Regions from separate parts of the Metabacillus sp. RB-C-LZQ-3-1 genome, predicted to be linked through region 2. Evidence: riboswitches for the same ligand, from Rfam matches in the RefSeq annotation. Region 2 holds a riboswitch; each other region holds the start of a gene.
The links. A riboswitch is a leader RNA that binds a small molecule or an ion and turns the genes downstream of it on or off. The one in region 2 is predicted to bind thiamine pyrophosphate.
Positions count from the first base shown of each region.

Region 1 (10,365 bases), on a different contig from region 2:
GGGTAGCTATATGCTATTTCCCCTATCCATTTATATATTGGAGGTGAACAACATTGTCTAATGATAAATTAGATCTTAAGGAAATCTCACAAACGATGATGCAGCTTTTTGTACAGGATGTATTAAGCAAAAACAATATTTCAAATGAAACTAAGAAAAAATTAACTGACGAGCAAAAAGAACAACTAAAAAAAGTAGTTGCAGATCTTCAGGCACAAGTTGATGAATTTGTTAAAGGAGCTAAGGCAAAAGAAGAAAAAACGGAAAAAATCGAGGAAGCGCCAAAAAACATGACACTACGTGAAATATTAAAAAATAAGAAGAAAGACAATTAAACTAAAAATGGGTATAAATACCAAGATGTTTGTCTTATACAAAATAGATTTTCAAACATTTAATAATAGTACATCGAAAGGAGGAATATTTAAATGCAAGCAAAACCTTATCAATGGGTAGCATTAGACCGCAATTCTTGTCATCCAACAAGCTGTAATTTTTCTAATGAGGTGGCTGGAGCTAACGTTCGTAACTTTGGTGACGACGATGCTACAGTTTCACAAGTAGCAAACCAAGTAAGTGAAACAGAGCAATTTTCTTCTGAAACAATTATCGTAAAAGATTCTTGTGACATCGATATTCATTCAACAGATACTCAAGTAGCCGTTTCATTACAGGTAGCACTTCAAGTTGCAATCGCACTTGTTATTAACCTAACAATTGCTGATAGCGCTCGAGCAGAGCAAGTAACTCAACAATTACTGCAGGAAGCTGATATTAGACAAACTAACAAACAAAAACTAGTAATCGAAAACTCAAAAGATGTAAAAGTAACAACAACTGACACTGATGTTGCGATCTCCTTACAAGTTCTTCTTCAAATCTTAATTGCACTAGTGGTTAACATCGACATTTTCTAATAATAGAAAGCAGGCTCGCCCTGCTTTTTTTCTATACAAGTGTCCGGTTCAGATTACATATTCTGTTTAAGAAAGCAGCTCGCATTTATATCTTCCTGCCCTTAAACAGACAAGTTTTACCATCTTTTTTTCATATATTCACCTAAATTCTTTCTGTATGAATCAAACAATATAGACGATAACCCACACCAACTAGTCATTTCCCACATAGTCTGTTAAGGACTAAAGTCAATAAATTATAAATTAAGGAGATGACTATTAATGGGTTGCAAAGATAAAAGAGACAGAGATAACAATTGCGTATGTGAAGCGGTAGAACAAATTTTAGCTGAGCAAGAAGCAGTAGAAGAAATTACATGCCCAACTAGCTGCTTCAGCAATTTATTAGGCCCTGTCACTGGTCCACAAAGAGACACAATTCCTTTCATCCTTTATGGAAAAAAAGGTGAGCTCTTTAAAGCATTCGGTAATGTTGGTGGATTCACAGGAGACATGACTTGCTTCCAAACAATCTTCTTCCGTGTTGAAGCTGTTGAAGATTGCTGTGCAACACTATCATTATTACGTCCTGTTGACGTTGATGGTAACACGTTAAGTGTATGTAATCCTTGTGACGAAGATTTCTTTGGTCTTGAAAAAACAGACTTCTGTATCGAAGTAGACCTTGATTGCTTCTGTGCTATCCAATGCCTATCACCAGAATTAGTGGACCGAGTTGCAGATGAAAGAAGAAAACACCACAAATAATAAAAACTAATCAAAGACTGCTGAATCACCGGCAGTCTTTTCTTTATCTATTCATGTGAAAAATATTACATAGCTTATTAAATTTGTCGCGATCTTTAAATATAGGCTTTTTCCCTAGAACTTATTACTTTCATCATTCTTATACTATTAATAAGAATGAATGGTGGGAGGGATATCGAAAATGAAACATAAAGATGCCTTTAACTGTGTATGTGATGCGGTCGAAAATATAATGAACCAACAGGAAGCTGTCGAGGAAACAATATGCCCGACTAGCTGCTACTCAAACCTATTAAACCCTGTCAAAACCCTTGGAGATACAATACCTTTTCTTCTCTTAAATGAAAAAGGTGAGCCATTTAAAGCTTTTGGTCATGTTGGCGGGGAATGTTTTGAAACAAACTTTTTCAGAGTCGAAAAAATTCATCATTGCTGTGCAACACTAAGACTACTACTTCCACTGAATTGTCATGGATATGCAGCTCATGAAATTTGTGATGTAAAAGAGCTTGTGAAAACTAGAAATTGTGTAGAAGTTGACCTTAGCTGCTTCTGTGCAATTCAATGCTTATCACCTCGCTTACTTGCTGGATAGCAGAAACTTTTTATATACTTTCTGATAGAAAAAAGTTAGACACATCGTGCCTAACTTTTTTTACTTAAGTACATTAAAACCCTAATAAATTAATTTCTTTAATTTGATTCATTTGTACATCAATTGGCTTAGGATGTGTTAAGGAACGGATCGTCACAATATCATTTTCTTCTGTCATAATCACTCCGCGGTAGGTTTCTTCAACTGTTATGATTTGACAAAGTGTTCTAGGCATATTTTTTGGTAAATTTTTAAAAAACTCGATCTTTTCTTGAACATTCATTTGTGTAATTGGTTTTCTTTGCTTTCGATACTCCTTGACTGTAGGCTCTTCATCTACCTGCTCTTCTTGCTGAATGGCGACAGCCGTACTAACAGCCTCTCGCTCATGAACATCTTCTACTACTTCCTCTATCGCCTGATTCACAATCTCTTCAGCTTTCTTCGGTCTTTCCATCACTTTCTGTTTAGCCTTTTTCACAACATGAGACTGCATATTCACATGAACACCATCTGAGTCAGGTTGAACAATATACATAAGGGGCTTCATTTTGTAGTTTTGCTTGTTGGTCATTCGTTTCCCTCCTATAGCATAAGTCTACACACTCAACATGTTATGCGAGAGTACTAGGTAATGTGCCTATTTTCTGCAGGCTTCTTATGGTTGATTCTACATTAAAAAGAAAAAGCGACTTAACCAAACGGCTAAGTCGCTTTATTTACTAATAAGGAATCAACAAAAAAGTTATGCTAAGATGTGGTATCCGGAGTCAACGTGAAGGTTTTCTCCAGTCATTCCTCTTGATAAATCACTGAATAGGAATAATGCAGTATCTCCAACTTCCTCTGGTGTTGTTGTACGGCGAAGTGGAGAACGCTCTTCAATATCTTTTAAGATCGAGTTAAAGTCACTAATACCTTTTGCTGAAAGTGTACGGATTGGACCAGCGGAAATTGAGTTCACGCGAATGCCATCTTTTCCGAGGTCACTTGCTAAGTATCTTACACTTGCTTCTAAAGAAGCTTTTGCTACACCCATAACATTGTAGTTTGGAAGGACACGCTCTCCTCCAAGATATGTTAACGTTACAATGCTTCCGCCTTCTGATAATAGACCTCTTGCTTCTTTAGCAACTGCAGTTAATGAATAGGAGCTAATGTTTTGAGCAAGCAGGAAGCCGTCGCGTGTTGTGTTTAAATATTCACCTTGAAGCTCTTCTTTATGAGCAAACGCGATACAGTGCGCGATCCCGTGAATCACACCAACTTGTTCCTTAATTGTTTCAAAGCATGTTTTGATTTCTTCATCACTTGTAATATCACAAGGTAAAACAAGTGAATCATTGCCCTCTAAAGATTCAGCTAAATCGCGAACAGATTTTTCAAGTCTTTCACCAGCATATGTAAAAATTAATCGTGCACCAGCATTATGTAAAGAACGTGCTATTCCCCATGCAATACTGCGCTTATTGGCTACTCCCATTACGACAATATTACGTCCTTTTAATGATAAATTCATGTACATCCTCCTTAAAATTAATACATGTTATTAGTACCTGGTTATAATTATATCATTGATTTCGAAAAAGTGCTATTTCATAATTTTGTTTTCATTTAATTAAACAAAATGCTAGCTTCAGTGCTTTCGATAAATTCACTATCATTTCTCCCCTACAAAAAAACTGACTCCATAATATAATGGCAACTAATACATAGTTTGCCCCGTCTTATCAGGAGTCAGTCTAATTGAATGAAATTTTTAATCTGCTATCCAACGTATCGGTGATAAATCTTTTTTGCTTCAGAGATATCCTTAGTTCCATGAATTAAAGCTCGGCCATCTTTAAAAAGGACAATTCGATGCTGACCGAATGTAAATGACATTAAAAACGGGTTTTCTAAAAACGCATCCGCTAGCGGCTTCACTCTTTCGGCCACTTGTTCAAATGCAAATTGCTTTGTTTCACTCGGTCTAATTTGGACAGTATCTCTCCCACAAAGAACGGCAGCCTTTGTTTCCAATTCAGCTGTTAAATAAGGATAAACTGGATTAGACCCGCATGTCGGACAAGCATTATTTTTTAAACGATCCATGTTGATTGACGAATATTGATTTTTCCACAAATCAAAGGATACTAGCTTTCCTCGTCTATTTTCTTCGTCTCCTACGAGAAGCTTTAACGCTTCAGCTGTTTGATGGGAAGCAACCATGCTGACAATTGGCGAAATGACTCCGACTGTATCACATGTCATCCCATCAAACGGAATATGCTTTAATAAACAGTGTAAGCAAGGTGTTTCATGCGGAATTATGGTAAAAGATAAGCCATAGCTTCCAACACAACCACCATAAATCCATGGAATCGTATGTTTCAATGAAACATCATTGATCAACAACCTTGTTTCAAAATTATCAGTGGCATCTACGATAAGATCCACACCTTCTGCGAATTCTTCAATATTGGCAGATGTCACATCTTCCACAAATGCTTGAACTTCCACTTCTGAATTTATTTTTTTTAGATGAAGCTTTGCCGCAACAGCTTTAGGAATACGATTTTGAGCATCAGCCTCTACATAAAGCTGTTGACGTTGCAAATTACTCCATTCCACATAATCACGATCAACAATCGTTAATTTCCCAATTCCAGCTCGAGCAATCATCTCTGCGTTTGCAGTTCCCAATGCACCTGCACCTACAACCAAGATATGTTTCTTCTGTATTTGCTCTTGACCTTTCTCTCCAATCGGAGAGAATAAGATTTGTCTTGAATAGCGTTCCATTAAGTCGTAATCATTCCTTCTGTTGGACTACTTGCAATTGCATAGTCTTTTTTAGCTATTCTACCAGCTTCATACCCTAATCTGCCAGCTTCAATAGCCAGCTTCATCGCAACAGCCATTTTCACCGGATCCTTAGCAGCTGAAACAGCTGTATTTAAAAGGACACCATCTGCCCCAAGCTCCATAGCCTGTGCAGCATCAGCAGGAGAGCCAATCCCAGCATCGATGATAACAGGAACCTTTGATTGTTCAATAATAAATGATAGATTAAGAGGATTTAATATTCCTTGACCAGAACCAATTGGTGAAGCACCAGGCATAATGGCATGAACACCTAATTCTTCTAATCTTCTTGCCAGCACGACATCGTCTGAAGTATAAGGTAAAACAATAAATCCTTCTTCTAACAGCATTTCGCTCGCTTTTAATGTCTCAACAGGATCTGGAAGTAATGAACGGTCACAACCGATAACCTCTACTTTGATCATGTCACATAATCCTGATGCCTTTGCAAGCTTTGCAATTCTCACAGCCTCTTCAGCTGTTTTTGCGCCAGCCGTATTGGGTAAAAGTGTATATTTAGACACATCCAGCTGCTCTAGAAAATTTGGCTGCGATTCTTCAAAAATATTCATTCGGCGAACGGCAAACGTTAAGATCTCTGCTTCTGACTGAGCAACAGCCTCTTTTTGAATCTCAAAGGACGGGTATTTTCCGGTCCCCAATAATAATCTTGATTGAAATACTTTATCAGCAATTTTTAACATACAATCATCCTCCTCCTACAAAATGAACTAATTCAATTTCATCCCCATGTTGAATCGGTGTTGATTCATATTGATCCTTTAAAATAATTTCCCGGTTATGCTCAACAATGACTAAACGATTTTCTAACTGATAAAAAGCTAATAACTGTTGTACATTCTTAACTTCCTCATTCAACTCAATTAATTCCCCATTAAGCTTTATGCTCATATCATCACCTCACAAATTGTGGTATATTTCGCGTTATGGAAAAAGCGCTCACATAGTTTTCATCCAGCTTTCTCTTTAATATAAGGTCCTTAATCATCGTCCCTGTTTTAGGAGCAAGGAGAATCCCATTTCGATAATGTCCTGTGGCAAACAGGATGTTGTCATCTTCAGGATGCACACCAATATAAGGTTTCCCATCATCTGACTGCGGTCTTAGTCCAGCCCAAGTGCTTAGTAGCTGTGCAGAAGATATGCTCGGCACAAGAGGGGTAATCTTTTCAATTAAAGATTGAATGCCCCCTAGAGACGGTGTCGTGCTCCAATTGTTTTCAACCATTGTTGCACCAACAACAAATCTTCCATCACCTTTAGGAACAATGTAGCAGTGATCATAAAAAATGGTCTTTTCCAAATGCAAATCATTACTTTTTACTGCAAGACATTCTCCTTTAACAGGCTTCATTCCATTAGGTAAACCTAGTTGCTTAAAGAAGTAACCGCTCCAGACGCCATTTGCTATGACTACTTTATTGCAGATATAGTCCTCTTGTGGTGTACAAAGTACATATTCTGTTGCTGATGTTTTTTTGATGGAATGAACAGCAGCATTCTCAATAAAAGTTGCACCAAGTAAACTGGCTGACTTGGTAAAAGCCTCACAAACATGTAAAGGTGAGACATGGCCATCCTCGGGAATATGAAGCGCTCCTTCAATACCGCTTGATATGAACGGTTCGTAATTTAAAACTGTTTCCTTTGTGTGCCATTCCAGTCCCTCATGATGTTGTGCCACTTGTTTTAAAGAAGCTGCTTCTTCTGAAGTAAATGCGATCTTGTACATCCCTTTATCGACTAGTTGAATATGTATCTGTGAAAGTTCAGAAAGCTCTTCTTGCAAACTATGGTATTGTCGTTGACTTTCTTTCGCAAACTGAAAAAAAGCATCATTCTGTTCGAGTTCAGAATTAGCACCAAGCATGCCTGCTGCAGCACTTGTAGCACCAGACCCGCCTTTGTCACGATCCAATACAAGAACAGAAACACCTTCTTTTGCCAATTGGTAGGCAATCGATTGACCAATGATTCCTCCACCAACAATTCCTACGTCATAGTGTTTGCTCATTGTATCTCTCCTCCACTGCTCTCGCTTTTAATTTCATCAACGCTTGCTTTGGGTCGTTACTTCCCATCACATAAGACATGACCGCTACTCCATTAACATTTGTTTGTCTAATTCTTTCAATTGTATCTGGAGTAATACCTCCTATGGCGATAACAGGTATGTTGACGTTGTTACAGATCTTCTCTAGCTGCTCAACACCTCGCGGCAATAGATCTGCCTTAGAGGATGTTTCAAAGATATGCCCGTATAATAAATAATCTGCCCCGTCTCTCTCACTAAGAATGGCTTCCTCTAACGAATGAACAGATCTTCCAATTCTAAATGAAGGACTGAATTTTTTTACTTCCTGAATCGAAAAGCCGTGGCTTGGTAAATGGAGATTAGGGATGTCATGTAAAATTGCAACATCCATTCGATCATTAATCACGAGCTTTTCTTTTGGTATACCTTTGGCCGCTAAAGCTGAAACAAGCCTCATGATCTCTGCAGCTGATTTTGTTTTCTCACGAACATGAATATAATCAACTTCACTGTGTATCATAGACAATCGCTTTATCAGTTCTTCAATACTCTGCTTGCCATCTGTAATGACATGAAATTCCACTTTTATTCACCTAAATTCTTTGACAAATAAAAAAACCACTTTTCCATAGAAAAGTGGTTTTACATACACATATATATATCATGCTGTAATCCACTTCCCTACGCTGGTATGAACCAGATCAGGTTTTAAGGGTCTTAAAGAAGCACTTTAATCTCAGCCCATTTTATAGGGCTCCCCTAGCGGTTATTTGTCAATATTCAGTTATTATCTACTTATTATCATACCAAATGTATGCAAACTTTCAAGAACAATTCTTTCACAAACAGAATTTATACTAGTTCAAGCTCCTGTTTTAGCTCGTTCACATATTCTCGTGACCCAGTCACAATAAGACGGTCTCCAAGTTTAAGATCTGTATCACCATGAGGAACAATGGAATCTTTCCCTCTAAAAATTCTTACGAAAATAATATCACCTGTAAACGGGAAATTACGTAATAAAATATTATCGTATTTTGGATTATTTAAATTAATTTGATAAAGGGTTGTTTCCTGATTCGTTAGAATTCTCATGACACTTGGTGCTTCAATGAGAGCACGGAGTACCGTATTTGTCGATAAAAGTGTTGAAAAGATATCAATTCCTTCATCCTTTAACTTACTTGCTAAATCTGGTGAACCGACACTTGCAATCACTCGATCAACCTGTTCCTCTTTTGCAAACAAGGCAATGTCAGCATTTTTCTGTTCATCACCAGTTGCAACAACGATCATATCTACATCAAATGCATTCTGCTCTTTTAAAGCATCAACCTGAAATTCACTAATTTCCTTGATTTCGAATAGTGATTCCGCTATTTGCTGATCAATTTTATCTTGTTGAATATGATAAACAGTTGTTTCATAAAGGTCATGATTTAATTCTCTTGTAACAGGTAATGTCATTTGATTAGCACCAATAAACGACACCTTAATTTTAGAAGGCCCGCCTTCATTTTTAGGGAAGAGCTTTTTAAAGAAAATTGGTGTCACAATACTAGTAATGACCGCAACTAAAATCAAGGCACCGGACATTTCAGATGTGATGATCTTCATTCTTTCCCCAATTGTTGCTGCTGCAATAACTAAAGATAATGTTGATGTTAAAAGGAATCCTGATGCTAATGTTGTTTTCATATCATACCATTTTTTCAAATATAAAATTGGGACAATTTTAGAAATTAACAGAGCAATAAACAATAAAGGAATTAAAATAAAAATCTTTGGATCTTTAAATAATGCCCATATATCTAAATCGACTCCTACCATCACGAAGAAAATCGGGATAAGAAAACCATACCCAAAGGAATCAAGCTTTTGTACCATTTCTTTATTAGGAGATAGAAGTGATACTAATACCCCTGCTAAAAAGGCTCCAAGAATATTTTCGGCACCAATCGTCTCAGATATTGCCACTAATAAAATGATTAAAGTGAAAACAGCCCGAGTCCCAATTTGAATCGTTCCCTTTGACATCGTTTCGATAAAGGAACGGTTCATAAATGTTTTCCCTAAGAAATAGAGAGCTACACCAGCACCAAATAATACTAATAGCAGCAATGTATTGTTTTCTCCTCCTCCATAAATAGAGGCAAAAACAGCAAGTAAAATCATTGTTACTAAATCTGCAATAACAGCGACTAGCAAAATAATTTGACCAATATTAGATTTCATAATCCCAGCATCTTTTAAGGTTGGGACAACAACACCTAGTGAAATTGTTGAGATAATCAATGTCATTAAGAAGGCATTGTCCATTAATCCGATCCATACAAACATATAGGAAAGGAGTAGTGATAAGGCAAAAATCCCCACAAAAACAATCGTTGATACTAAGAAAGTATTTGGAGCATTTTTACCTGAAGGAAGTTTTTCTTTCTTCTTTCCACTTGCAAATGCTGTAAAGTCGATTTCTAGCCCGCTAAGGAACATAAGAAAGATAAAACCTAGCATTGATAATGTCTCCAGCCACATATCCTGGTGAACAATATCAAAACCGCTTTTTCCAATGAATAATCCGACAATGATCTCAGCCACCACAACAGGCATAAAATTAATCTTTAAACGGTGAAGTAAAATTGGGGTTAAAAATGCTGCGAGTATAACAATAACTAATGAAGTTACAGACGCTCCATGCATTCTATCCCTCCTTTTTTATTTTTTCGTTTGTCTTTGCTAAAACGTATTGTTCATTTTAAAAATCTTTGACTGGAAGGATGAAGGCATTTACGAATAGTAAACGCCTTTAACCTAAGAACTACAACAGTTTAACGAATACCGAAATGTTTACAGTCTTAAATCTATAGTTCATATCATATACAACTTTAATTTTTTATTGTAACAATATGCTCGGGTCAGCTATTAGATTAAATATTGCATAAACAATGTTGCCATTCCAAAATAAATTAAAATACTAATAATATCATTAATGGTTGTAATAAACGGACCTGATGCAACAGCAGGATCTACCTTTAATTTGTGCATAATTAAAGGAATAAATGCTCCAGAAATTGTCGCCACTGTCAGTGTGGCCAAAATAGACATGCCTACTAAAATCCCCAGAAATAAAGTTCCTTTCCAAATAAACACGGTAAGAGCCACAACAATTCCGCATATCGCCCCTGTTATGAGTCCGGTACCAG
Region 1 covers NZ_JBZFLI010000027.1:31,797-42,161, forward strand. The annotation lists gene AC4GZ8_RS24275 (hypothetical protein) at 54-335, shown strand; gene AC4GZ8_RS24280 (spore coat protein) at 429-917, shown strand; gene AC4GZ8_RS24285 (CotY/CotZ family spore coat protein) at 1,179-1,664, shown strand; gene AC4GZ8_RS24290 (CotY/CotZ family spore coat protein) at 1,846-2,259, shown strand; gene AC4GZ8_RS24295 (CotO family spore coat protein) at 2,333-2,833, opposite strand; gene fabI (enoyl-ACP reductase FabI) at 3,005-3,778, opposite strand; gene AC4GZ8_RS24305 (thiazole biosynthesis adenylyltransferase ThiF) at 4,027-5,043, opposite strand; gene AC4GZ8_RS24310 (thiazole synthase) at 5,043-5,810, opposite strand; gene thiS (sulfur carrier protein ThiS) at 5,815-6,018, opposite strand; gene thiO (glycine oxidase ThiO) at 6,023-7,141, opposite strand; gene tenI (thiazole tautomerase TenI) at 7,125-7,745, opposite strand; TPP riboswitch at 7,824-7,933, opposite strand; gene AC4GZ8_RS24330 (monovalent cation:proton antiporter family protein) at 8,015-9,862, opposite strand; gene mgtE (magnesium transporter) at 10,085-10,365, opposite strand, start outside.
Region 1: another riboswitch for thiamine pyrophosphate. It lies ahead of tenI (thiazole tautomerase TenI); the one in region 2 lies ahead of thiC (phosphomethylpyrimidine synthase ThiC).

Region 2 (10,365 bases):
TTGTTCTTTTTTCTGGTTAATAAAGTCAACGATGACGATCGCGTTGTTAACAACAATACCAGCTAACACAATAAGGCCAATCACAACGGTTAAACTAATTGGAGAGTTTGTCATAACAAGAGCCACGGCTACTCCAATTAACATTAAAGGTACAGTAAACATGATGACAAATGGATATTTAAATGATTCAAATTGTGCAGCCATCACGATGTAAATAAAGATAATCGCCAATATAAACGCAAGCAGCATATCATCCAATGTAGACTCAAGAAGCTCTCGATCACCACTGAAGCTAATTTCTGTTTCATCAGGTAAATCTAGCTCTTCAATTTCTTTATCGACTAATTCAGAAATGTCCCCTAAATTTGTTGAGTTACTATATCTTAATGTGTATTGTACAGCGGGCTGTTTATCAATTCTTTGTATCGATACAGGCCCTTCTCCCACTTGGATCGTTGTGAGTTCCCCTAGCTCAACAAAGCTATTATCTGGTTTTTTTAACAATAATTTTTTGAGATCATCAACATTTTCACGAACAGTTTCGTCATACCGAACATTAACCATATAAATCTTATTATCACGTTCATTTGTCATCTGAACGGCGTCTATACCTCTTGTTACATCATTCACAACCATACCTATTTGAGCAGGTGTTAGGCCATTTTCGAGGGCTTTTTCTCGATCTACAGTTATCTGAACCTCTTCGACGGTTTCTGTAAGGTCATTTGACATCTCTTCAACATCGTTTATTTCAACTAGAGCTCGGTCGATTTTTGCAACAGATTCTTGTAAACGTGTTTCATCCGTATTTTTCACATGAAATGTTAAAGTGTTTGGTGTTGAACCTGTTGAAGATTGAGTATTAAATGAGAGCTCAGTGGTATTATTTTGAGCCTTAGCTACTTTCTCCAATGGTTTTTGAAGACTATCGATCAAATCAAAGGTAGACACATTTCGATCTTCAAGACCTTTTAATTTCACATAAATTTCAGCAATATTTGTACTCCCTGTTCCTCTAAAAGATTCTTCTTGAGTAGAACCAATTAAACTTACAAATAAATCGACATTCTCTTCTTTTTCAAGCTCCTCTTCCATTGCATCAATGACTTTACTTGTTTCTGATAATGCAGTTCCATTTTCTAGATTAACGTCTATTGTAAAAAAGCCTTCATCTGTATTTGGTAAAAATACTGCCCCGACTCTGGTAACCCCATATAAACTTCCTGCAAAGATAACCAATGTTAATCCTAAAACCACTGCACGATTACGCAGTGCCCATTTAATTGTATTGTCTAAAGAGAGCATGAAAGCAGACTCTCTTCTTACTTTTTCTAAATTCCTATTAGGACTTTTTAATAGTTGACTTGCTAGCATCGGGACAATTGTTAGCGCAACAAATAAGGAAGCAAACAAACTAAAAGCAATCGTTAAGGCAAACTCAGTGAAAAGATCACCAATAATTCCTGAAATAAAGACGACTGGAATAAACACAGCCACAGTTGTTAATGTGGAAGCAATGATCGCTGGTCCCATTTCTTTTGCGCCTTGATAAGCAGCTTCTTTAGGTTTTTTCCCCATCGATAGATGACGATATATATTTTCAATGACAACGATGGCATTGTCGACAAGCATGCCGATTCCTAAGGCTAATCCACCTAGTGTCATAATGTTTAGTGTGAAGTTTGAAAAATACATTAGTACAAAGGTTACAATTACAGAATATGGAATTGCTATCCCAATAATAAGAGGACTTTTGACACTTCTTAAGAACAAAAAGAGAATCAACATCGCGAAAACTCCACCGATTAAAAGGGTGTTAACCATATTCCCTATCGCTTGGTCAATATATTCACCTTGGTCAAAGATGATTTCAGCATCAACGGATTCATATTTCTCCTCTGAAAGGATGGTAGATAGCTTTTCTTGAAAAGCATCTGATACTGCAGCAGTGTTAGCATCAGATTGTTGCAAAACACTTACTAACAAGGATGAATCTTTATTTGCACGTGTTATTGTATTTGAGTCTTTTTGTGTAATAGCAACAATTGCAACATCTCCAATTGTAATATTTTCACCATTCACTAGGTCTTTCTTCAAGACAAGACTTTTTAACACATCAATTGAATCAATAGAACTTATTACTCTAGTCGTTAATTGCTTTCCATCAGTCATCACTGGGTCGCCAGGCAATGTGACTGAATTAGCTCTGATTGTATCAACAATTTCTGATTGACTAAGTGAAAATTGCTCGAGTTTTTGTTGATCAATCTCCACACTTACCTCATCTGTTTGTAAGCCTGATAGATTAACACTTGCTACACCTTCCGTTTTAGTTAATTCTTGTTCTAATTCCTCTGCCAAACTTTGAAGCTGTTCTTCTTTATCTGTTGATGTTAATGATAGCTGTACGATTGGAAATTGTGATGGATCAAACGTTAAAAAACGTGGATCACCAGCGTCATCTGGAAGAGGTACATCTTCCATTATTGTTCGAATCTCATCTTGAATATCATCAATATGGGTTGTCCAAGAAAATTGCATAATGACTAAGCTTGCATTTTCCTGTGATGTCGAAGTAATTGTATCTAATCCTTGAACAGTTGAAAGAGCTTCTTCTAAAGGTTTAGAGACTTTTTCTACAACTTCACTTGGACCTGCCCCATCATAATTAGTGACAACTACTCCAATAGGTGGGTTAATTTCGGGTATCAGCTTTAACGGAATGTTTATAACTGAAACAGCCCCTAGTATTAACACTAGAATCATTGTCACAAGAGTAAACACCGGTCTTCTAATCGAAAAATGACTGATTTTCATTCTGTATTCCCTCACATCTTTCACTATATGTATACCCCTAATGGCTTTACCGCAACTCACCACAAGGATAAAGGTAATAGGTAATGATTTCAAGTTTTAACATGTTTTTGACATTCCATTCCTCCCTTCCTTCCAGTGAAAAAAAGAGTGACCAATTTTATGGCCACTCAGGTAAACGTTTACAATCAAGTTGTTTTGAAATCTATCTAAATAGTAAATGCTGGCTATGCACTCCCGCCTTCTTTAGTAGCGCTTTCAATTCTGCCTGTTCTTCTGCATTTAGCCCTGAAAAAGCACGAGCAATTCGAATTGCATGAATTGGATAAATCTCATCCAAGTAAGACTGTCCTTTATCAGTTAACTTTGCATAAATTGAACGCTTATCTTTCGGATCCTGTTCACGATATATGTAGCCGTTTTTTTCCAGCTTATCGATCACATACGTCACATTGCCACTAACTAGCAGTAATCTTGAACCAATTTGCTGAAGTTTTTGTGGTCCCTTCGTATATAATAATTCCAGGACTGCAAATTCTGTTGGGTTAAAGCCATGCTCCTTACTATCACGGATAGAATGCTCAGATACACTCTTGAAAGCCCTTGCAAAAACTCGAAACAAATCTAACGCATTCTGTAATTCTTCTTCAGTAAATGATCTCATCCCATCGCCCTCTTGTTTAAAATTATCCAAAGATAAAATTATTAAAAATAGCACTTCCTGTTCATTTTACTATTAATTAACCTAAATTTGAAGGTTTTAAATAAGAAAAGTATGTAATTATAATAATAGTCAAGTAGAAATGAGGTGCAGCATGAAAGATGTCATCGAAAATATCTTAAAAGAACTTGAAAAACAGGAACATATTCACATTCTTTTCGCCTGTGAATCAGGAAGCCGCGCGTGGAACTTACATGAAAAGAACAGCGACTATGATGTAAGATTCATCTATAAGCATGCAAAAAATTGGTATTTACAATTATATGAAGGACGCGATGTTGTTGAAAAGAACTCATTTAATAAATTTGAATTTGTAGGCTGGGATCTCAAAAAAACTTTGCGCTTGCTGAATAAGTCTAATCCTACAATACTTGAATGGTTATCCTCACCTATCGTTTATCGAAATGAGCCAATATTTACAAAAGAAATAAAAGCTTTGGCCCAAAAATCGTTTTCGCCGTACACTGTTCTTCACCATTATCTAAGTATGGCTAAAAAAAATTATTCTCGTTTAGCACAAGCAGACTCTTGTACTGCTAAGATGTATTTAACTGTCCTAAAGCCATTACATATTTGTGATTGGATTATTGAAAATGATGAATTCCCACAAATCGGCTTACACATCTTCGAGAAAGGTCACCGAAGTACCATAATTCAAGATGAAATCCAGAGGGTTTTTCAACATAAACAAGCTGGTCATAACTACTTCTCAGACATTCTTCGCCAATACATTGAATCTAGTATACGTACACTAGAAGACACTATAAAAAAAGGTCGAAAAAATGATTTAAACCAAACAACGTCATTAACAGAATTTTTTATCAAGACAATAAATAAATAAAGGCTGTTTTCGCAGACTTTGTTGCTTTGTAATAAGTGTTGGAAGTAGTTGATTGGAGCTCCAGGATGCTCATCTTAAGTGGGGCGTGCGGTGAGCCTCCTCGGCGCCAGCGCCTGTGGGTCTCACCTGTCACGCTACTCCCACAGGAGTCTCGCACCTTCCAGTCCAATCAACCTAATCAGTTTATGTCCAATAATATTATAAAAAAACAACAAACTTTTAGAATAGAGCCTAAATAAAGAGACCCCATCAATGGGAGTCTCTTTTTCATCCTGTTGACGGCCCCTTTCTCCTTACCTTTGGAATGTTGTGATAAAAATAGTTATATTCATTTTTCAATTCAGTTAACGTCATTTTATTCATTACCTGGCTATTATAAACACCAATTGCCAGTAGCTTTTGTGAGTAGTAATTTCTTTGCTCTTCAAGTGCAGTTTGTAACATTTTGCTCATAGCACTCATCTCCATTTTCATTTTTATACATATTCAATTTACCTTAAAATTGTTATGAGACAATTAACGTAATGTTAAGATTTTTTTTCGAGATATTAAGATTGTATAAATTTGATTAAATATTCAAACTTTTGTCGATAATAGTTTCAATAACGTATGGAGTTGAAACGAATGATAAAGGTAATCGCGATCAAAAAGGGACGTACTTATACAAAAATCTATTACCTCAATCTATTGGAACCAAAAAACAAACAATTATATATGGCTATTTTTAATAAAACGGAATTATCTATTTTAACCATATTCAATTCACTGACAGATCAATATGAAGAAGTTACTTCTTTATTCCCGGTATCTTTTCTGCAAAACCTATCAGAACAAATCTTTGCACAAATAAATCGTAAGTCCTACGGCAAAGAACATAAAGAAACCAAACATAAATCTATCCCCTAATAAACTTCATTATATCAATGATTGTTTTTCCTCTACCTTTTATCTAATTGTATTCCCCCTTCGACTCGTTTACATTTATCCTGTTAAAAAACCTAACACCTTTTTACAAAACAATCATTTTTATGTTAGAATTTCTAACATAACAGAAGCCTTCGACGACAAAACAGGATATACTTGTAAAAAGAATTGTTTAAGGGGTGGAGAGATTGAATCATCAAGACCGCTCTTATAAGGATAAAAAGGTGATTTCAATTGGAACAGTCAGCGAGTTAACCGGCTTAACACTACGGCAAATTCGTTATTATGAAGAAAGAAAACTAATTGCTCCGTACCGAAATGATCGTGGTACGCGAAAATATTCGTTTTCTGATATCGAAACATTAATGGATATTGCGGACAAACGGGAGGACGGTGTACAAACAACGGAAATTTTAAAAGAGATGCGTTTAAAGGAACGAAAACGAGAAAGTGAAGCAGATGTTAGAAAGAAGATGCTACAAGGTCAATTAAACGCACAATTCAGATATGGACGTGGAGGACATTAAGAACAAAAGCACAATCGCCTTGGTCACAACCTAGGGCAAATAAGCCGCAACGTCCTGTTGCAACGACTGCACTTGCACGTCTGTGTACTTCGGATCTGGAAGTCGAGCGCTTATCCACAATACAAGAATTTTATCATTTCCAAGACCTAAAAAAAAACGCTACAGCAAATCATATTCGCTGTAGCGTTTTTTATGTTGTATCATCCCCTCTAACTAGGACATTTTTCTTAACAACCGTTAGGTCTCATACTAAATCTCCAATCAGTAAAACACAATATCTGCAACCCTCTTTTTTTCCGATCACTAAATATAGTATTTCGACTTTTTTTTATAAAAAAAGGAAAAAAAACACAGTATACTATTTACATTCTCCTAAAATATCAGATAATAAAAGTACTAGGATCATTTTACCTAGATGTTTATTGCGAGGTGTTCATTGTGAAAACTTTAGATACCGTTATTGAGGAATACCGAAACAAGATGTTTCTAATTGCTAAGAAAGATGGCTTAAATTCACATCAAACATTAATTGCAAGTCAACACTTAGATGAATTACTAAATATAAAAATGACTGAAAGCAATTCAAAAGATAGACAAAAAGATAAACACCAATAATATCATTTGATGGAATATGTTTATGTTGAAATACATCAAAGGGTAAAGCCTTGGTGTATTTTTTATCTCTTTATAAGGAAGTGAATGAAATGGATCGTCAAATTGTTTGGTTAAGTAAAGGAACCCCTTCTACCCTTACATATAAAGGAAAGGAATTTCGGTCAGGTATAGCAAAAAATCAAGTGAATGAGCTAAAGGTTACGTCAAAGGGAATAATTGGGGATGATGTTGAAAATCATGATTTTCACGGCGGAACTGAAAGAGTGATTTGTGTATATGCATATGAACACTATAAATATTGGGAACAGCTTTATCAACAATCACTCCCAAAAGCTGCCTTTGGAGAAAACCTTACTCTAATAGGAATGACAGAGGAGGATGTTTGTGTTGGAGATATATACCAAATCGGTGAGGCTGTTATTCAAGTTTCTCAAGGTAGGTTTCCATGCTCGACCATTAATAAATACACAAACATTCATACTCTATTAAACAAAATAATTGAATATGGTTACACCGGATACTTCTTTCGAGTATTAGAAGAAGGTGTCATTTATTCTGATTCGGCCATAAAGTTACTTGATAAGCATCCAAAGGAAATTTCGATCAGCACCATTCATCATACTTATTTTCATGAAAAAAATAACCTGGAAAAGATTGAATTGATATTATCATTAGATGCACTTTCTAAAGAATGGATGCTTCGGATGGAAAAATTACACAAATCTATTACTAAAAAATCTCGCTAGTTAAATAAGAGAAAGCATTCATTTAATGATCTATCTCACATTCTAATTTTTTTAAAGAAAAACTAGTGCTTTTACCAGCCACTAATGGTTTATAAAATAAAATTCAGATAGTACAAAAGATTCTGTTGACTTACCTTTTCATTGTGATATGATAATACATGGTTATAAATAAATTACCATTATCTACTAGGGGAGTCCATTAGCTTGGACTGAGAGAGGAACGCGCTCGAAGTTCTTTGACCCTTTGAACCTGATCTGGATGATACCAGCGTAGGGAAGTAGGAATAGTCTAAAGAAGGGTCTTTATGTGCACCCCTTTTTATTATATTTCCTACATCTAACGAACGGGTTCTGAAAATCAGAACTCGTTTTTTTATTTCCTTCCGTTGTTGTCAAGTAGATGAAATTTCAAGGAGGAGATTAGATGAAGATTAATGTAAAACAACCATTCCCAGGCAGCAAGAAAATTTATATGCAAGGAAGTCAACCTGACATTCAAGTGCCAATGAGAGAAATCTCACAAGGAAAAACTCGGAATACATTTGACGAAAAAGAAAATCCACCCGTACATGTTTATGATACAAGTGGCCCCTATACTGATCAAAACGCCGAAATCAATATCTTAAAAGGATTACGAAGAATAAGAGAAAACTGGATCAAGGGTCGCCATGATGTTGAGCACTATGAAGGACGGAAAATTAAACCTGAAGATAACGGATATAGAGCGAATACTTCTTCCGCAGTCGAAGTATTCCCATCAGAAACGTTACAACCGCTCATTGCGAAAAATGGCAAGAGAGTTACCCAGCTTCACTATGCTCGCAAGGGAATTATTACGCCTGAAATGGAGTTTATTGCGATCCGTGAGCAAATGGATCCTGAATTTGTTCGAAGTGAAGTAGCTGCAGGTCGGGCTATTATTCCTGCAAATATTAATCATCCTGAAAGCGAACCAATGATTATCGGAAAAAACTTCCATGTTAAGATTAATGCCAATATCGGAAATTCAGCTGTTACCTCATCTATCGAAGAGGAAGTTGAAAAGATGACATGGGCAATTCGCTGGGGTGCTGATACGATTATGGATTTATCAACAGGGAAAAATATCCATACTACAAGAGAATGGATTATTCGCAATTCCCCAGTACCTGTTGGAACTGTACCAATTTATCAAGCATTAGAAAAGGTAAATGGGATTGCTGAAGATTTAACATGGGATGTATATCGTGACACTCTCATTGAACAAGCCGAGCAAGGAGTCGACTATTTCACCATCCATGCTGGCGTTCTATTAAGATACATTCCATTAACTGCCAATCGCACAACAGGAATTGTGTCAAGAGGCGGTTCCATTTTAGCACAATGGTGTTTAGCCCATCACCAGGAAAACTTCTTATATACTCACTTCCATGAGATATGTGAGATCTTGTCGGCATATGATATAGCTGTATCTTTAGGTGATGGTTTACGTCCCGGATCTATTGCTGACGCAAATGATGAAGCACAATTTGCTGAACTTGAAACATTAGGAGAGCTTACGAAAATTGCCTGGGAATATGACGTTCAAGTGATGATAGAAGGTCCAGGTCATGTTCCAATGCATCTTATTAAAGAAAATGTTGAGAAACAGCAAAGCATCTGCCAGGAAGCACCATTTTACACTTTGGGACCATTAACCACAGACATCGCTCCTGGTTATGACCACATTACTTCCGCAATAGGTGCAGCAATGATTGGTTGGTTCGGAACAGCGATGCTATGCTATGTGACACCAAAGGAGCATCTCGGCTTACCGAATAAAGAAGATGTTCGTGAAGGAGTGATTGCCTACAAAATAGCCGCACATGCAGCTGATTTAGCTAAGGGACATCCCGGTGCCCAAAATCGTGACGATGCTCTATCAAAAGCACGATTTGAATTTAGATGGCATGATCAATTTAATCTCTCTCTTGATCCTGAAAAGGCCTTGGAATACCATGATGAAACATTACCAGCAGAAGGCGCAAAAACAGCCCACTTTTGTTCGATGTGTGGACCAAAGTTTTGCTCAATGAGAATTTCCCAAGATATCAAGGAAAAAGTTGCAAATCAAGAAATAGAAAAAGGGATGGAAGAAAAAGCAAAGGAATTCGTTGAATCAGGTTCTCAAATTTATAAATAAAATATGGGAATCGTTCAGTTCAAAGCAGCAAATGACTAGAAGCCATTATTAGTTTTTTACTTTGGGATTTATCTAAGAAAGATAAATCCCTTTTGTTATTCCCATGAATTCTGCCCCTTTAAAATCCTACTAAAAAACGGGTCTTCCCCAACTATTTCAAGTGTTCTACCTGAAAACGTGTGATCATGCTTCGGACGTTCCCCCTCCCCATATGTCACACCACCAAATTGTGAAAAAGTAGCCTCATCATAGTTATAGTAAGTACGACCTTCAAATAAGTGAAAATGGCCGCCATTTTTAAGAGGAATCGCAGGACCAGTTTCTCCATAAAAGCGATGATAATGATTATTTGAAGTGGTTGTCACACCTCTAAAATAATGGCGATGGCGATCAAAGCTATTTCCATTTACTATTATTGTAAAGCCATCTATCATATGATAGTGTCCTTTCGTTTCAATTGTTTTTGCTTCGAAACGATGTGCGTGATGAGGCTTAACCATACCTATATGGATCAACTTTTTTCATCTCCTTATTAATAAGTCTTAATTACTTATTATGAAAGAAAAAAGAGTTAAGAAAGTTGTCCATGCTTTTCTAATCCTAAAAGAAAAGCAGCTATTCTGGATATCCATCCTGATCTTGAATCGTTCCAACATTTTTCATTTGAATATTTGCATTAACCTTAAAATTTGCTGATTGATAGATAGAATCCCATTCCCCTATTTTTGTTTTTTCCTTGCCAATATGTGATGCACGATACCTTAAACCAAACCCAATTGGGTCAACTTTTTCTTTTTGAAAAAGACGTAACAATCTTTCAGTATGGTCTTTTACCTCATCTTCAATGATTTTTTCATACTCTGTTTTCTTTTCATCATCTAATACATCAAAAGCCTCTTCAACAACTCCGCTAATTTTAATATTAAACACAATTTTAGCGGGGGTGTTTTCTGTATCTATTCGATAGCTTGATTGAACTCTATCTGTCGAAAAAATAAAATATGGTGTTTCATTTT
Region 2 covers NZ_JBZFLI010000006.1:125,575-135,939, reverse strand. The annotation lists gene AC4GZ8_RS11745 (efflux RND transporter permease subunit) at 1-2,817, opposite strand, end outside; gene AC4GZ8_RS11740 (MarR family winged helix-turn-helix transcriptional regulator) at 3,020-3,478, opposite strand; gene AC4GZ8_RS11735 (nucleotidyltransferase domain-containing protein) at 3,630-4,376, shown strand; gene AC4GZ8_RS11730 (stress protein) at 4,644-4,829, opposite strand; gene AC4GZ8_RS11725 (hypothetical protein) at 5,001-5,282, shown strand; gene AC4GZ8_RS11720 (MerR family transcriptional regulator) at 5,489-5,827, shown strand; gene AC4GZ8_RS11715 (aspartyl-phosphate phosphatase Spo0E family protein) at 6,266-6,442, shown strand; gene AC4GZ8_RS11710 (MOSC domain-containing protein) at 6,532-7,188, shown strand; TPP riboswitch at 7,367-7,482, shown strand; gene thiC (phosphomethylpyrimidine synthase ThiC) at 7,613-9,349, shown strand; gene AC4GZ8_RS11700 (YmaF family protein) at 9,445-9,864, opposite strand; gene AC4GZ8_RS11695 (Ger(x)C family spore germination protein) at 9,965-10,365, opposite strand, start outside.

Region 3 (10,365 bases), on a different contig from region 2:
AGTAAGATCAAGCATGTCCATTGGAAGGACCTTCCGAAAGAAATGGAGGCACAGCGGGGAACCGTATTTGGTTGTGGGATGAGCACGATTGCCCTTGGCACAGGTGCAATCGACATTGCAGGTGTTTATCAAGAACTTGTTAGTGGCGGTTTTAACGGTCATACAACACTGGAAATAGCTGGAGATGAAGCGGTCCTACAAAGTTATGAATACCTTAAATCACTTGGTGCTAAATAACGATAGCAGGCAGGTTTTAAAGCCTGCCTGCTTGTTTGCTTTTTAAAATAAAAACGAAAGGTGGAGGTATTTTCATGGCAGAAAACTATCAAACTTTAAAAGAAAACTTAGCTAAGGGCTGGAATACATGGAATACAAGAAGTGTTCTTTCACATGTATTATTACCTGAAGGGTTTGCTATTAATATTGGGATTAAGGAATATTCTGAAGGAGCCTATTTAAAGGAAGCATTAATAGGAAGGTTAGAAAGGGGAGCAGAGACGGTTATTCCCAGCTCACATGCCTACGATGGATCTTATACATGTTTAAAGGTTGCATGGAAAGGGATCGAGCTAAAGGTTGAATCAGCTCACATAAACGAAGATCTAGTAATTTTGGTTACACCACTTCAACAAACGAGAAAAACCCCCGCTTTAATTATAGAGTCCGGGGTGTTATGGAATAAGGAAGGATATGTTTCACAGGAAAATGGCCATTTAATCTGGACATCAAATAAACGAAAAGTTACTGGTTATGGAATTGGTGAAATTGCAGTAGAGCATAATGTTCAAACCCAGACACCCTATATCGCACTTAAACTAGATTCAATTGTTGGGTTTTCAACTGGATTATATAGAGAAATAACTGAGATTCAGAAGATCATTGATATGCAAAAACAAAAGCATGAAGAAAGAAAGGAATTGTTTGGAGGTTTAAATGATGTTTATGACGCCCTTCAAACCTGTATGGCATGGGATACAATTTACGACCCTTCACATGACCGTGTTGTTACGCCTGTAAGCCGAATTTGGAATTGCAATCATGGCGGGTATGCATTATTTTGCTGGGATAATTACTTTGCAGCCTACATGGCATCTTTAGATCATAAGGCGCTAGCATATGCAAATGCAATAGAGATAACAAGGGAGAAAACGGATGCCGGATTTGTTCCAAATTGTGCATGGGGAACAGGTTTTAAAAGTCTTGATCGCTCCCAACCGCCTGTTGGTTCCCTTATTATACGTGAGTTATATCGAAAGTTTGGTGATAAATGGCTTCTTGAAGAGGTTGTGGACAATCTTCTTGAATGGAATCATTGGTGGTTTGAAAATCGTAAAAACGGTCCGCTATTATCATGGGGATCGACACCTTATAAGCCGATATTTGATAATTATTGGGAGACAGCCGGAGTGAACGATACGTTCGGTGGAGCACTTGAATCAGGTTTAGATAATTCCCCAATGTATGATGAGATTGCTTTTGACCCTGAAAATCACATGATGAAATTGCATGATGTTGGCCTAAATAGCCTTTATATTATGGACTGTAACACTCTTGCCGATATTTGTGGGATTTTAGGTAGGAATGAAGAAAAAGCAATGTTAGAAAATAGAGCAAAAATAATATCAAATCTTTTGCAGGACCTATGGGATGAAAAGGAAGGCTTTTATTATAATAGATTGACTGACAATGGTGAATTCAGCCATCGCATTTCACCGACCAATTTTTATGTTCTACTAGGAAATGTTCCTACACAGGAACAAGCGGAGCGTATCATAGATGAACATTTTTTTAATGAAAATGAATTTTATGGCGAATGGATATTACCTTCTATTTCACGAAATGATAAAGCCTATCCTGATCAAGAATATTGGAGAGGAAGAATTTGGGCACCAATGAACTTTCTTGTCTACTTAGGGTTAAGAAATTATAACCTTCCTGAGGCTAGAAAAGATTTAGTCCGAAAGTCTAAAGACTTATTACTAAAAGAATGGAAAGAGCATGGTCATATTCATGAAAATTACAACTCTGATACAGGAGAGGGCTGTGATAAACGGACGAGTGATCGCTATTATCATTGGGGTGCTTTATTAGGGTTGATTTCATTGATAGAGGAAGGATATTTGGAAGGATGGGAGAAGAAGATAGAGACAGAGAATTTAACAAATAGTTACAAATAAATTCGATATGGAATTCGTCTAATTGTGTTTGCTTGTAAAAAGGAATAGGGATATAAAAGAGACTACAGGAATTTTATATTTTCTGTAGCCTCTTTATATCCTCATTCTACAGCATTAAGTAATTCTTTTTTTATGACTAAGCATTTAGGACTACTCCTTACGGTACTATTAACTCTATCAGATTCAAATAAAAGGTAATACTTTTGTATCATTATTCCTTCTCTATGTTATATACTCTCTCATTATTAGAGACAACAATCAGCAGTCTTGATATATTAAAAGTGTCTTACAAATAAAGGGAGGTTAAAAGATGGGGAAATGGTATAAAAAGTCGGCCGCATTTATTACTAGTTTAGTAGTAGCGGGAAGTTTATTTGCGGTTCCAGTTGGAGCAGCACCTAATACAGCAATTCCTGCTGTTGAAAAAGCTTTATCAGTTGAAATCGAGGAAGCAACCATCTTTGAATTGCAACATGAGATGCAAAAAGGGGCTCTCACATCCGAGGAGTTGGTTCAATACTATTTGGACCGAATTGATGAATACGATGATTCTATCAACTCTATCATTACAATTGATGATGATGTTCTTTCAGAGGCAAAGCAACTTGATGTGGAACGAAAGACAGGAAAAGTCCGTGGTAGTTTACATGGAATTCCCGTTATTTTAAAAGATAACTATGATACATACGATATGCCTACTACAGCTGGATCATTATCTCTTGAAGGGTCAATTCCTTTAGACGATGCTTTTCAAACTCAGAAGTTAAGAGAAGAAGGGGCCATCATTTTAGGAAAAGCCAATCTTCATGAATTTGCTTTTGGCTTTCAGACCTACAGTTCTTTAGGTGGACAAACGTATAATCCATATGATTTAACAAAATATCCCGGTGGCTCTAGTGGAGGAACGGCAGCTGCGGTAGCTTCTAATTTTGCAACGGTCGGACTTGGGACAGATACGGGTGGGTCAATTAGGATTCCTTCTTCATTTAATAACCTTGTTGGAATTCGCCCAACAATGGGGCTAGCTAGCCGTGATGGCATCATTCCACTTGCGCTAACACAGGATGTTGGTGGACCAATAGCTCGTACTGTTGAAGATGCAGCTGTTGTTCTCGATGCCATTGCTGGTTATGATCCAGCTGATCCTGTTACAGAAGAAAGCATTGGAAAGGTTCCTAAAACCTATACACATTATCTTAAGAAAAATGGGTTAAAGAATGCTAAAATCGGGGTTGTTCGAGATCTATTTGGAAATGACCTGCAAGTAATTAAAGCGATGGACCAGGCCATTGCAGACATGGAAAAACTTGGTGCTGAAGTATATGAGGTGACAATCCCAAATCTTAATGAAATTCTTGCCTACCCAAGTTTAAGCTCGTATGAATTTAAGTCTCAATTGAATGATTATCTAGCATCACTTGGACCTGATGCACCTGTGAAATCACTGACCGATATTATTAATAGCGGAAAATATCACCCAAGTTTGAAAAACTCATTAATCTCAAGGGATAATATGGGACCATTAGAGACGAATGAGGAGTATCTTGATATCATGGCGAATCGTCCAAAGCTTGCAAAGGAAAGCTTAATGACAACCTTCAATGAACATGACCTTGATGCACTAGTTTACCCTACATCAAATGCATTGCCAGCAACTGTAGGTGGAGGACAAGGTGCAGGTAATGCGAATCGATTAAGTCCGTTCTCTGGATTCCCGGCTATGTCGGTCCCAGTTGGATTTAGTGATGATGGGTTACCAATTGGAATGGAGCTGCTAGGTAAAGAGTTTGATGAACCAACTTTAATTAAGTTAGCTTACTCTTATCAAGAAGGAACGAACCATCGAGAAGCACCTGTGTTGCAATAGATTAATAGAAGTAAGCCAATCATTTACGGATGATTGGCTTTTTAGTTTGCTGTTCAATATGCAAAGCCAAGGTCACACATATGGGGATTACTGTATATGGTATAATCAAAGTAACTTAATATTAAAAAAATTTAAACTTGGTGATATCATTATGATAGATTTTCTCTCTAGTTTTCTCCTAATTTCTAGTTGGCTTTTATTTGCTATAAGTGCATATCTGTTGTTCTGGGCAATAATAATGCCTATTTTGGGGTTTATTCCTTTTTGTTTAGTTTTAAGTGCTGGCTTTTTATGTTTTTCTTGTTCTAAAAAACTTGATAGTAGATCGAAAACTACGTGATTTTTAACTCAAAATATAACAACAAATCCCTTGAGTATTATTCTTAAAAAACGGTTAATTTATTTTAATGACAATTAATCTTCTATTACTGAACAAACAGGAGTGTTTCTACATTTAAGCTAGTTCATTTGTCTTATCTAAGGAAAGCTTAGTTATAAACATTCAATAAAAAGGTTGGTTGCTAGTACCAACCTGATAAATTACTCAATAATTGTAATCTCCATTTTGCTGTCCACTTTCGGTAGATAATGAAACTCCCATCGTTTGCAATGATTTTTTTGCTTGATTTAAATAGGATTCTGCTTGTTCTTGCCATTTGATAATTACTTTCATAAACAGCTTATATTCAGGGCTTGCATTTTCCTCCATCGTTTTTAAACCATCACGTACTTTTTTATCTTGATTTTCAGCATTTTTTATACAAGCTGCTAGTGTTTCTACAATGGATTGTTGTTGCTCTCCATTAACAAGTCTCTGTGATGAACCTACTGCAGTAACGCGATGATAGGAAGCAGGAACTAGATGATCATGCATTTCGCGATTCCCTTTTAAATCTTTGGTTTCTGGTATATGGAAAAGTTCAGAGCTCATAGCACAAACCATTTCTTCAGCGTATAAACTTTGGTTTAATAAATGTAAAAGATGTCCCCAGTTGTTCACTCGATAATAATAATATGGATACAAAAAAACAACTCCTTTTTCAGTAAATTTGAACCCCTATCTTTATAGTTATGATTTAGTATCGAAATTAATGAAAGTATATAATCCAGGGCGGTAAGACTTTCTCCTTACTAAGCCAGCAATATAGTTAAACTTTAATAGATAAAAAGTTCCTGCGAATATGAATGAACATTAAAAAAACGGAAATAAAGGAGTGGCACAATTGAAGAACATTTATATTATCAGGCATTGTGAAGCTGTAGGGCAGCCGCCCGAATCACCACTTACGGAAAGAGGTTTAAAACAATCCAATGATTTAGCTGATTTTTTTGATAATATTACAGTTGATCGCATCATTTCAAGTCCGTATAAGCGTGCTATTCAAACAATACAACCACTTGCAAATCAGTTAAATATTGAGATAGAAATAGATAGCCTATTAAAAGAACGTGTACTCAGCACTAACCAACTTTCGGATTGGTTTGAGAAATTAAAACAAACATTTGAGGATTTTCATATAAAGTTTGAAGGTGGAGAGTCCAGCAAAGAGGCGCTAAAACGAATAGTAGAAGTTGTTGATAACGTTTTGAAAAGTGAATTTGAAAATACCATCATTGTGACACATGGAAATGTAATGTCTTTACTATTAAACCATTATAATAAGGAATTTGGTTTTGCTGAATGGTCCAGTCTTAGTAACCCTGACATATATCTTTTAAAATCTGATGGCAATGAAATCACTTTTGAACGATTATGGAGCTAACACTTAAAAAGTTTTGTAAAGGGGTCTGACTTAATGAACTGCTGCAGTCCTCATACAATAGTGGGTGAGACCAATTTTCTTTAAATTCTATTATTTGTAGCATTAAACTTCACTTAATCTTTCTTTAGAGCTTCAAGTTTAATGACTTATCTCTTGTTTTTTATACGAAAATTAAGTAAACTACCTTTAAAATATTAATATCTTTCGGGGGCTGGTGGAAACTGGCTGAGATTGCAACTATTCCGTTGCTGACCGTTTTAACCTGTTGGATAATGCCAGCGTAGGGAATGTGAGTAGTGAAACTATGAGCACTTTGCGCTTGCAAAGTGCTCTTTTTATTTTTCTAAAAAATACATAGCAAATTGAGTACATCCCTTACGTTCAACTAAGAATGATATCAAGAAAGAGGGTATGACGAATTGAGACAAGAAATCGTAGATCGTGTTCTGCATTTTATTAAAGCTAAGGATTCTTCTGAAGAAGCCTTTAATGATCTAGCATTACAATTATTTCGTTACCAATACACAAATAACACACCATTTCAAATGTATTGTCGTCAAAAAGGAAAAACACCTAGAATGGTTAGAAATTGGAAGGATATCCCTGCAGTACCCATTAATGCATTTAAGGAGCTCACCTTAAGCTGTGAGGACCCTGAACAATCAGAGGATGTGTATATGACTAGCGGAACAACGAAAGGCATTAGAGGGAAGCATTACCATCCAACATTAGAGGTTTACAATCAATCGATGTTAAAAAACTTTAAGGACCGTTTTATGAAGGGGCATGATCGAATAAAAATGGGTATCCTCTTTCCAACTGAAGAGGAAATGCCGAATTCATCTCTATCACATTATCTAGCATTAGCATTTAAAGAATATGGGACAAGTGATAGTCAATACTTTGTCAATGATCAAGGCTTGCAAGTTGAGGAATTATTGTTTGCATTAGAACAAGCTGAAAAATCAGGTCAACCATTTGCCCTCCTCGGTGCATCTTTTAGCTTTGTTCACTTGTTTGATGAATTACAAGCAAGGGGAAGATCATTCCGCCTTCCATCAGGAAGTAGAATTCTAGATACCGGCGGCTTTAAGAATAAATCAAAAGAGCTTGATTTAGAGACGTTTTATACTCAACTTTCAACATTACTAGGGGTTGAAAAGTCAGATTGTATCAATATGTATGGAATGACTGAACTTAGTACGCAATTTTATGATAACGGAAATAGCATGGTTCCATCAGTAAAATCAGGTCCACATTGGATTCGTACAAGAGTGATCAATCCATTAACAGGGGAAGACGTTGCCAAAGGAGAAAAAGGTGTCCTTGTTCATTGTGACTTGGCAAACTTCAATTCAGTTACAACCATTTTAACTGAAGATCTTGGAGTGGAGAAAGAGGAAGGCTTTTTATTATTAGGTCGAGTACAAGGAGCAGAGGCAAAAGGATGCTCAATTGCTGTAGATGAGTTTATAAGGGCTGCAAAGGGGCCCATTCAATGAACGAAATAGCAGGCTATCTTCCTAGCTCCCTCGGGGGAGAAGTAGAATATAAAACGTTAACTTTTGAATCTGATACTGGAAGGTTAGACGTTCAGGTTCCTCTATTATCACAACAACAACTCGATGAAGTGATAGAAGGAGTTAAAGAGTCATCTGTTTCAGTGCTTAAGTCAATGACAGTAACACAAATAATAGAAATAATTGATAAGGTTATTGAGCAGCTTCTAGATCGCTCTAATCCCTATCGTCAAAAAGCCGAAGAGCTCCTGCCAATTGTCACAGGATATGACAAGGAATTAATTAGAATCGGATTAACAAACTATTTAAAAACATTTCGCAAACAGAATTTGCAGCGTTTTATCGTAGAGGATTTTGGTAATCCATTGCTATTAGACGATTTTCAGCCGAGAACGAAAAGAGGGTTCTCTAAGGCTGTGGGGGCAAATGTAACAGTTCAAGTCTGGGCTGGGAATGTTCCTGCGCTTCCGCTTTGGAGCTTCATTTCAAGTCTGATCGTTAAATCAGGCACCATTGGCAAACTACCCAGTGCGGAACCCTTATTTGCAGGCTGGTTTGCTAAGATGATTGTCGAAGTAGAGCCAAGACTTGCCGATTGCTTAGCAGTCATTTGGTGGAAGGGCGGTGACGAGGAAAAGGAGCGACGTATTTTTCAACAAGCAGATATTGTGCTTGCTTATGGTGGAAATCAAGCACTGGAATCAATCAAAAGCCGTATTCCAATTACCACACGCTTCCTGCCATTTGGTCACAAAATTAGCTTTGGTATTGTTTCAAGGGTTAGTCTCGACTCTCGTAAAGTATGGAAAACGGTTCGGGATGCCGCGTATGATGTGATTCGATATGATCAACAGGGTTGTTACTCCCCACATGTGTTTTATGTGCAAAAAGGCGGGAATGTAGAACCGAGAGAGTTTGCTAGATATTTAGCGCATGAATTAGAAAGCTTTGCAAAGAGGTATCCGCGCAGAAGTCTTTCAATAGAAGAAGCAGCAACTCTTGCCGAATGGAGACAGAAGGAAGAGTTTAATTTATTTACGAACCAGGATAAAGAAATCCTTGGAGAACAACATAATGCCTGGGCGGTTGTTTTTGATCGGGACGATCGGGAATTAACACCAAGTTGTTTAAACCGTGTCATCAGAGTTGTTGAGGTGGACGAGTTATTTGATATCTTGCCATACATTGAGACTTCCCGATCATATTTACAAACCGTTGGGATCGCAGCTTCACCAGAGGAGCTCTTTCAAATCTCTGACTTATTAGGAAGTGCGGGTGTAACACGGATAACAGGTCTTGGAAATATGACATCTCCAGAAGCAGCGTGGCATCATGATGGGCGTTTTAATTTACTAGATTTAGTGAATATGGTTGATCTTGAACACCATGCAGAGGAATATGCAGAAGATCTTGCTTCTTATGTAGATTAGGAGATGACAGCATGAGTTTTTTAAAGATGGACAACGTAACCTATAGTTATGAAAATGAAAAAACAATTATTAATCAAACAACTTTGGAGATAAAAAAAGGAGAATTTCATAGTTTATTAGGTCGAAGCGGGTGTGGGAAAACAACATTATTAAAAATAGCATCAGGGCTTCTGCAACCAAACAAGGGAGCCGTTTATTTAGGAAATAAGAAAATCATTAAACCTTCTGCTGAAATTGGTTTTGTTTTTCAAGCTCCGACACTTTTGGAGTGGAAAACAGTCATTGATAATGTACTGTTGCCAATTTCACTAAAAAGAAAACCGACCAAACAAGACCGTGAAAGAGCAGCGACCTTATTGAGGATGATGAGGCTACCTGATTATGATCATTATTATCCATCAGAACTATCAGGAGGACAGCAGAGTAGAGTTGCGATTGCACGTGCGTTGATTCATCATCCTTCGATGTTATTTTTAGATGAGCCTTTTGCAGCATTAGATGCCATAACTAGGGAAGACTTGCAGGACGATTTACTAGCACTTTGTCAGGATCAAAAGATGACGGTGTTATTTATTACTCATGATATTGCTGAAGCAGTCTATTTATCGGATCATGTTGCAGTCATGGAGTCCGGAGAAATTACATTTGAATTAACTGTGTCACTACCGAAGCCGCGGAAAGCGTCTGATCGGTACAGCTTTTTGTTTAATGAGCATTGCTTAAAGGTAAGAAATGCCATGAATGGAGGGAAAGGATGAAACATTTCAGACTTTATTCATTTTTACTGTTCCTTTTCCTCATGATCATATGGGAGCTTGTCGCAGGTACGATGTCAGAGCTTATTTTACCGGCTCCTTCAGTGGTCTTGTCTGTTCTATGGGATGGAATAGTATCTGGTTATCTCTTGCCACATCTTTATCGTACATCTTTAGAGGTTATTCTAGGACTTTTCTTTGGAAGTCTATTAGGTTTAATCGCGGGTATTATCATGGGGGAAATACAATTCTTAAGAAAAATTCTTCTTCCATATGTCATTGCAAGTCAGGCTGTACCAAAGTTGGCGCTGGCACCGTTATTTATTTTATGGTTTGGCTTTGGGATGACATCTAAAGTCGTTATCACGGCGCTTATATGCTTTTTTCCACTGCTAGAAAACACGATTACGTCTATTCAACAAACAGATCCAAATAAAAAAGAACTATTTCGTGTTTTACATGCAACGAGATGGCAAACATTACTTCATCTTAAACTTCCGTCAGGCTTACCCAGTATTTTAGCCGGATTTCGTGTCGCGGTTGTATTAGCGGTTGTTGGAGCAGTTGTTGGTGAATTTATTGGAGGCAGTGAGGGACTAGGAGCAATGATTATTGCTTCACAAGGGATGATGGATACACCTCTGATGTTTGCGGTTCTAGTATTACTTACACTTTTAGGGATGGTTCTCTATGAAGCAGCCCGGTTACTGGAAAGATGGCTTTTAAAGCCAAAAAAGAAGGAGAAAAAGAACAGAATATGAAGAAAATTATGATGGTTTTTATCTTAACATTCGTCACGGTCTTAACAGCATGTAACCAAGGTTCAAATGAAACAACACAGGATAATCCAAAG
Region 3 covers NZ_JBZFLI010000018.1:15,721-26,085, forward strand. The annotation lists gene AC4GZ8_RS21335 (sugar phosphate isomerase/epimerase family protein) at 1-237, shown strand, start outside; gene AC4GZ8_RS21340 (MGH1-like glycoside hydrolase domain-containing protein) at 312-2,177, shown strand; gene AC4GZ8_RS21345 (amidase) at 2,488-4,044, shown strand; gene AC4GZ8_RS21350 (hypothetical protein) at 4,589-5,068, opposite strand; gene AC4GZ8_RS21355 (histidine phosphatase family protein) at 5,259-5,807, shown strand; TPP riboswitch at 6,002-6,111, shown strand; gene AC4GZ8_RS21360 (LuxE/PaaK family acyltransferase) at 6,227-7,309, shown strand; gene AC4GZ8_RS21365 (acyl-CoA reductase) at 7,306-8,757, shown strand; gene AC4GZ8_RS21370 (ABC transporter ATP-binding protein) at 8,769-9,515, shown strand; gene AC4GZ8_RS21375 (ABC transporter permease) at 9,512-10,273, shown strand; gene AC4GZ8_RS21380 (ABC transporter substrate-binding protein) at 10,270-10,365, shown strand, end outside.
Region 3: another riboswitch for thiamine pyrophosphate. It lies ahead of AC4GZ8_RS21360 (LuxE/PaaK family acyltransferase); the one in region 2 lies ahead of thiC (phosphomethylpyrimidine synthase ThiC).